2 regions of the Salibacterium lacus genome follow, and region 1 is predicted to be linked to the other one. Evidence: riboswitches for the same ligand, from Rfam matches in the RefSeq annotation. Region 1 holds a riboswitch; the other holds the start of a gene.

Region 1 (4,019 bases):
GTTTTTCTATCTTCAGGAATGTCACGGGCCGTTCCATTAATAATCAGCTCCAATGATTTCTTCCTCCTTTCGATTGATACGGCGCTGCGGCGAGAAGGCTTCCATCCAATCCTGCTCTTCTGCCTTTCCTTCCAGTAAATCAGCCATCCAGCTGCCGGTAAGCGCAGAAAGCAGAATGCCATTTCTGTAATGACCGGCTGCCATCCACAATCCATCAAAAGCGGTTTGGCCGAGATACGGTTTATGATCCGCAGACTGCGGCCGGACCCCGCTCCAGGCACCCTGCCACGATGCGCGGCGGAGACCCGGAACGAGCCGGCATGCTTTATGAAGCAGGTGCTGCACGGCTTCAGCGCTTACTTCTTTGCCCATTTCTCCTTCCCGTTCGGTCGCTCCAATGATAATAGAACCGCCGGGTTTGGGAACGATATAAAAATCGGAGGCATGCACGGTTTTCTCCAGAATCGGCACGGCCGAATGAAGCCCTACGCATTCTCCTTTAACAGGGATAAGCGGAGGAAGTTCTCCACCAAAAGGCGGAATAAAGCGTGACCAGGCTCCCCCCGCCAGTACAATCTGATCGGCATAAAACCGCCCCTGAGGTGTTTCCACTCCGGTGACCCGGCCGTTTTCATAAATAAATTCCAGGACGGGGGTGTATTCATATAAATCGGCTCCTTCATGGACAGCTGCTCCTGCGTACGCTTTTGTCAGTTCCGGAGCTTTCACCTGGCCGTCCCTTTGAATATACAGGGCCCCGTAGTGATCGCCGGTGATACTGCTGTCGACTGCTTTCACCATGTCCGGCTGCAGCCATTCCACGTGCTCTCCTGCCTGCTTCTGAAAATAATACATCCGTTCCAGGCGTTTTTGTTCCGCCGGTGTATCGGCTATTTTGACCATGCCGTTTTGAACGTACGAAACAGCGGTTCCAGATTTCTCTTCAAGCTCCGGCACTAATTCCGGAAACATATCCCGGCTGCGTCTGGCAAACTCAAAAAACGGGCTGTACTCTTCCAATTCCGACTGAGCACCTAGCATACCGGCTGCAGCACTTGACGCTTCCGCCCCGACCGTATTTTTCTCAAGTACTGCCGTCCGCCGGTTCCGGGCTGCTGTCTGGTATGCAATCGAGCAGCCGTTAATGCCTCCGCCGATAACGAGTACATCGTACATTTTTATCATGTTCTGCCTCCTTTTGGTAAAGCAGTCCGGTAAGCCCGCGCTGCCGCTTCCGGGTCATGAGCTTCATAAATCCCGGACATGACGGCCACCCCGGAAGCACCTTGTTCCAGACAGCTCCCGGCATTATCCGGCGTAATTCCTCCGATGGCAGTCACCGGGATCGAAACGGCCGCTGTCAGCTGTCGAAGTTCATGAAGTCCTCTTGCGGGCTGCCCAGCTTTACTGTCTGTTTCAAAGACATGACCGAAAAAAAGGTAATCAGCACCTTCCCGTTCTTTCCGGGCGGCTGCTTCTTGGCTGTGGACCGAACACCCTTTCATTGCTGAAAAGGAAGGCGTATGCGGAAACGGACTTGTTTCCGGAAGATGCACAGCCGCAAGATTCATACGGCTTACCAATTCCGGGTGATTGTTAATGATAATTTGGGACCGCGGCACCCTTTGTTCTTCAAGATGGCGCACAGCTTCCTGAATCTGTCCGGCACTCCATGTTTTTTCACGGATATGAATATAATCCGCTTCTTTATGAATCCGCACTGTAATATCGAGCCAATCCCCAAAAGACTGCCGGCCTGTTGAAATAACATGGAGCATGTCCCCTGCCAGCCCCTTTCTTTTATCGTAAAAACCTAAAAAAACCGCTTCCCGGCAGGAGGAAAGCGGTGTTGGGTCTTAATACCCCGACATCCCACTTTCCTCCGCTGGAATCATCCAGGTCAGGTTCCAAGAGTTTTAAAGGCTCACTTTAATCTCAGCCCCTCTGAAGGGCACCCCTAGTGGTTTTTATCTATATTCCATGTTTTATTCAATATACGAAAGAATGTATATCAATCGTAAAATACATGCCATACTCTGTCAATCCAGGTGATGGGACCTCACTGCTCTGCGGTAATGGTTGTTTCTGCATGTTCATGCAGACCGTCTTCGGTTTGGGCATGAACGGTTAAAGTATAGTCACCGGCTGATTCAAAAATATGAGTTCCTGTATACACCCCGGTTCCGCTTTCGTTCGTTTCCAGCTGGACAGAGGTGCTTCCCTGCGGCTGCTGCAGTTCAAATGTTACATCTGCCCCCGGCAGTGCTTCTCCTGCATGTTGGACTTCAACGCTCACATCAGAGGGTTGTCCCACGGTGAGATCCTGCGGCTGTACGGTGATATCAAGCTGCCCCGATTCACCTGTATCAGCATTTTCTCCGGACTTCTCACCTTGGGCCTCTGCGTTGCCGACCGTCACTTCCGTTGTCGGCATGTTGTGCATATCACGGGCGGTGACATGGGAGGTGACGTGATAGAGACCTTCCTCTTCAAACGTGTAAGGAATGGAATAACGGTTTTCGTCCCTGTTTTCCGAAAGAATCTCTTCGCTCTTCTCTTTTCCCCCGTCTTTCCAGATTTCAAAACGAACTTCATCCGCATCCGTCACCGATTCTTCCCCCTGCGTAACAGAAGCAGCGAGTTCCACCTCTGTTCCCGGCTCAGGATTTTCGGGCATATCCGGCTCTACTTCAATAGACTGGACTTCCATGTTCTCTTCTCCGGAGCCGCTTTCTTCTTCCGAGCCCTGTCCGCAGGCAGCAAGAACCCCGGCAGCCAGCACGACGAAAAAGGCAGCATAAAAACCTTTCATCTCATCTCCTCCTTTTTCTCATTATACAATAAAGGACATACATTCTCATAACCATCTCTATTATTCGTTCAAACTCCGAAAATAGAAAGCAGAATCCATAACGAGGGAACGCTTCCCAGTGTCGTCACGAGCGTAATACTTGAAACCATATTCGGACTGGAATTAAACTGCACAGCTATCATCGCAATGGTCGCAGCGCTTGGCATGGCAGCCGAAACGATAAGAACCGCGCTGAGCGTCGGACCGGTCTGAAGAACGAGCGTGAGAAGATACGCCGCGGCCGGAGAGATAACAAGCCGCAGCATGGTACCGATTCCGATAACTTTCCAGTCCAGCGAGGTTACAGAAATTTTCGCCAGCTGCATACCCAGCACAATCATGACAACCGGGATGGCAGCATCTGCAAGCATATTCACTGCATCCATATACGAGGCTGTTATCTCTAATTGTACAGCCTGGCACAGCACTCCTGCAATCAGGGCATGAAAAACCGGCATTTTCAGCACGACCCGGAACGCATCCCCTGCCGAAAGGCTGCTCCGGTTGGCTATGTAGACCCCTACAGTACTCATGAACAGGGATTGAATCACCATAAAAATAATCGAATAGGAAAAGGCCGTATCACCAAAGGCAAAAAGAATCAACGGAGCCCCGTAATTCCCGGCATTCATGAACGTCGTTGCGAGCGTCATGCCGCTCGTTTTTTCCGTATCCCACTTCAAAAGAAGACCGGTCCCTTTATTGATGAGCAGCATAAGAAGCAGGAATAAAATCGCGAATAAAATAATGAGGAAAAGATCCGCATCCGGTTCGGTTGTATAGAATGTGCGGAAAACCAACGCCGGATTGAGTATGTAGAGAGCCACAGCCGAAACGGCTCCCACTTCGAGAATCTGTTTTTTCTGAAGCAGAAAACCGGCCGCAAAGATTAAAATAATTGGTACCAGCACATTCAGAAACACAGACATAACAAAGACCACCTTTTCATTCCGGAGACTGCCGCTTGGATCAGGCTTTCAGCATCTGCCGGAGCTTCTTTTTTTCTTTTCTGGCAACAAGGATATATAAGAAATCACCTTTTTGTATTACCGTATCTCCGTCAGGCGTGATCAGTTCGTCGTCGCGTACAATGGCGCTTACCAGGACGGAGTTTGGGAATTGAATATCCAATAGTGTCTTCCCAATAATGGGTGTTTGATCATCCGTC
Region 2 (4,019 bases), on a different contig from region 1:
CCGTTCTTTTAATCCGGTCACTTGAAGGGCGTGTTCCAGTCTGCTGTTTATCTCGGCGGCAGGGAGGCCGATGTTTTCCATGCCGAAAATAATTTCGTCTTCCACGGTCTCCATGCAGAACTGCGTTTCCGGATCCTGAAACAATATGCCGACGTGATGGCAGGCTTGTGCTATTGTCCAGTGTTCCGGTTCTGTTTCGTTTACGGTGAGAATTCCTGTTTTTTCAGCCTCGATGGCTCTTGGAATCAAGCCCTGCAGCGCAAGAGCGAGTGTACTTTTGCCGCAGCCGCTCGGCCCGGTAATAAGAATATTTTCGCCGGTGTTTATTTCAAGATCGAGAGGTGGAAGGGCAGGCTGGTTATCTGCAGGATAAGTAATGCTCAACCCGTGGATGGATGCACCACTCATTATGATGCCCCCCTCTCCTGTTTCCTTTGGCGGATGCTGCGGCCGATGGCAAAGTTATGAAGAACACCGGTCCGCACCAGTGCCCACGTCAGGTAATGGCTTCCCCAGCCGGCAAGCAGCAGACCGCTCAGCAGCATTGTACCAAGCATGAACCAGACGACGCCTGCTGCAAACTGACTGTATCCGAACATGGCAAACTCGGTCAGAAAACTGGCGGCTGTACCGGCCATTCCTGCAAGCATCAGCACAGGCAGCTTGAAACTGCGGTACCGGAACACAGCAAACACAAGCTCTGCGCCAAGTCCCTGGGTGAAACCGAGGATCAGCACCGATCCGGCGTTGACCGATCCAACCATAATTTCGGTGCCGGCTGCGATAAGCTCAGCAAACAGGGCCACCCCGGGTTTTTGAATGATCAGGGCACAGACAATGGGGGCCATAATCCAAAAGCCCGCCATCAAGCCGCCGCCTACCGGACCCAGGATGCCTGTCACAAGCTGTCCGAGAAATATCCAGACTAAATAAAGGACCCCGAAGACAGCAGAAATAAACGCCATCACCACGATTTCGCGGAGATTCATTGTATGGTTCTGTCTCATTGGGCTGCATGCCCCGGTTTTTTATCTTCGGCAAACGGCCAGTCATGGGCTTTATAAGCCATATCAAAAAACATATATTCCAGCTGGCAGCCGTCCAGGAAGTGCTCTTCCCAGCGTTTTACTTCCTCGTCGGATGCGGTTTCTGCCATCTGATCGAGTTTATCCAGGTATTCCTGCATGCGGGGTTCTTCCTGCTGTCCGTAAAATGTAATCCAGTCGTAGAAAGGGTGGGTTTCATCCGGTTGATAGTCCTCAATAAGCCGGCGGCCGACATCCAGATAAATCCACGGGCATGGCAGGGTAGCTGCGATGATATCCCCGATATTGCCCTCGTAGGCTGTGTGAAGCATATGTTTAGCATAGTGTTGGGCGGTGGGAGCGAGCGGATATCCGTGCAGTTCATCGTATCCGACCCCGGCCTGGTCACACAAATTGTGGTGGGGGTGAATTTCACTGTTTAAAATAAATCCGATTCCGGAATGGAATAATTCCATTTCCTCCCGGGTTCTGCTTTTGGCTATGGCGAGGGCGCGTGCCTGAATCATGGCATTCAAATATTCATAGTCCTGCTTCACATAATGGATGAGCTGCTCCTTTTCCAGGTGTCCTTTGCCGATACCCTGAATGAACGGGTGGTCATAGCAGGCCTCAAAAATATGATCCGTGTTCTGTCTCAATTTCTCTGAAAATCTCATCATTCAACTCCTGCCTTTCTGTGATTTTTCACATAAAAAGAGCCACTCCGGAAATGGAGCGGCTCTGCTTGGTAGGAGATATTATGGTTGAGACGGCGCAAAGACCGTCTTTCATCCACAGACAGATATGCCGGCTCCACTTCCCTTCGCTGGTGCTAACCAGAGCAGGTTCTAAGGGACCAAGGAATACGGCATTCCTTATCTCAGCTTTACAGCGCCCCCAGCGGCCTCTTTGTATGCGATTGCTTTTAACGTATCATGAAGATGATGTATTGTCAAAATAGTTTTGTGAAATACATACGGGAGACAGGCTTATTTTTTCTTCATCTGCTTTGCTTTATTTACAGCAGTGTTGGCCATCTGCTTTGCTTTTTCCCGGTTTTTCTCGTCTTTTAAATACTCTTTGGCGGTACTGAAGAGTTTCTTTTTCAGACTCATTGGTATGCTCCTTTCTATTAATCGTATTCGGTGTAAATATTTTTCCCCGGCATCATCAAGCATAAACGCGGAAAAAACGATTCGTTTTCAGGAAGAAAAGGCTTCCTGTATACAGGCGTTGATGGAAGGACTGCCTTTTCCAATGAGAAAGCCCTGGGCGGCATCACAGGAGTGAGCACGGAGCCAGTCCCATTGTTCCTCTGTTTCCACGCCCTCAGCAACGACTGTCATATCCAGGTCGTGAGCAAGGCCCAGTACTGCCCGCACGATGGATCCTTTGGAGTAGGAGGCAGGAAGGTCCTGAATAAAGGAACGGTCAATCTTAATCAAATCAAACGGGAGCGTTCCGATATAATTCATCGAAGAATAGCCCGAACCAAAGTCATCCAGCGCCAGTTTGATGCCGGCCTCCTTCCATCTGGTCAGGGTCGGGACAAGATCATGAAGGTTGTCGATGGTCGCAGACTCTGTCAGTTCGAGTGTGATCAGGCCTGGATCAATGCCGTAATAGGTCAGCGTATGACTAACATATGGTCCAAAGCCCGGGTCATGAAATTGACGAAACGATACATTCACACTAACGCCGTACATGGTCTCTCCCTGGTCCTGTCTTTCTTTTAAGAGGCGGCATGTCTCTTTGAAAACCCAGCGGCCGATTGGGTGAATCATGCTTGAATCCTCAGCAGCCGGGATAAAGCGGCCTGGAGAAATATAGCCCTGTTTCGGGTGCTCCCACCGAAGGAGAGCTTCAAAACCATATATCCTGCCATTTGTCAGAAACAGCTGCGGTTGAAAAATCAGGTACATTTCTTCTGAATCCAGTGCGTGATGAAGATCCTGACGCAGTTTAACTTCATTCAAAGAAGCATCGGCCAACGCTTTATTATAGAAGTGAAGCGCGGTGCCCGCGGTTTCTTTTGCTTTCTGCATGGCGAGATCCGCTTCCTGCAACAGCTGCGCAGGCTGTTTTTCCGCCGTGACTGTCTGTGCGCTCACACCAATGCTGATTTCCAGGTAAACAGGTTCATGATGGTACAAAAAGGGTTCCTCGACATCAGCCGGAATCTCCTCCTTAAGATCCTTATACGTACCAGGAGGCGCTAATAGAGCAAATTCATCCCCATTCATACGGTACACCTTTCCGCCGGGTCCGCACAGTGACAGAAGCCGGTTGGCATAGGATACTAAAATATAGGAAGCCCCCTCATTACCGAAAAAGCTGTTAATCCGCTTGAAATCGTCTATGTTAATAAGAAATAAATAATATCCGGGACTGCAGATTGTTCTGTCCTTTTGATGTTTTTCGAAACTACGGGCGTTGGGAAGTCCGGTTAGATTGTCATAGTAGGCTGCTTCATAATATTCGCTGTATATCCGGTATTGAATCTGTAAAAACAGGTTAACGAGAAAAAGAAGAATGTCAAAGAACAGCACTCCCATCCAGCCGAGTGCTGCATGAAATAAAATCATAGCGGTTACAAAGCTGGGGAGAAATACGATGATACCGGTGCTTATCCATACTATCGATATGGTCACTCTTGTTTTGGAATAAAATTTTTGCCAGAGTAAAAATACAGCCAGGCATATAGTAGTGGTGAGAATCAAATGAAAAGCTGTTATGATAAGACTAGAAGGGTTGTCAAAAGACAGGGCCATGCTGTAGTGCTGAAACACCATGAGCAGGGGTGTGCTTAATGAAAGCATGATATTCATCCGTATCAAGCCCAGAAGCGCAAAGGATTTGCGGTGAAACCATATGCTTAATACGATAGAGCTTACAGCCAGCACAAAATAAGCCGCGGCGGTCCTGCGGCGAAATAAGAACCAAAGAAAATGACAGGAGCAAGCGAAATATAATAGTTCCCATTCCATGGCAGGT

The links. Region 1 has a riboswitch for thiamine pyrophosphate ahead of ACFSUB_RS10915 (thiamine phosphate synthase). Riboswitches for the same ligand answer to the same signal wherever they lie in the genome.
Region 2: it holds a riboswitch for thiamine pyrophosphate, as region 1 does, so the genes downstream of both, tenA (thiaminase II) here and ACFSUB_RS10915 (thiamine phosphate synthase) in region 1, are expected to answer to the same signal.

Annotation. Positions count from the first base shown of each region.
Region 1 covers NZ_JBHUML010000003.1:58,692-62,710, forward strand. Annotated here, with positions in the region: gene thiS (sulfur carrier protein ThiS) at 1-53, opposite strand, end outside; gene thiO (glycine oxidase ThiO) at 37-1,185, opposite strand; gene ACFSUB_RS10915 (thiamine phosphate synthase) at 1,182-1,778, opposite strand; TPP riboswitch at 1,861-1,969, opposite strand; gene ACFSUB_RS10920 (FixH family protein) at 2,060-2,812, opposite strand; gene ACFSUB_RS10925 (AEC family transporter) at 2,881-3,780, opposite strand; gene ACFSUB_RS10930 (potassium/proton antiporter) at 3,821-4,019, opposite strand, start outside.
Region 2 covers NZ_JBHUML010000002.1:1,791,629-1,795,647, reverse strand. Annotated here, with positions in the region: gene ACFSUB_RS10000 (ABC transporter ATP-binding protein) at 1-408, opposite strand, end outside; gene ACFSUB_RS09995 (ECF transporter S component) at 408-1,007, opposite strand; gene tenA (thiaminase II) at 1,004-1,702, opposite strand; TPP riboswitch at 1,827-1,934, opposite strand; gene ACFSUB_RS09985 (hypothetical protein) at 2,015-2,140, opposite strand; gene ACFSUB_RS09980 (putative bifunctional diguanylate cyclase/phosphodiesterase) at 2,228-3,844, opposite strand.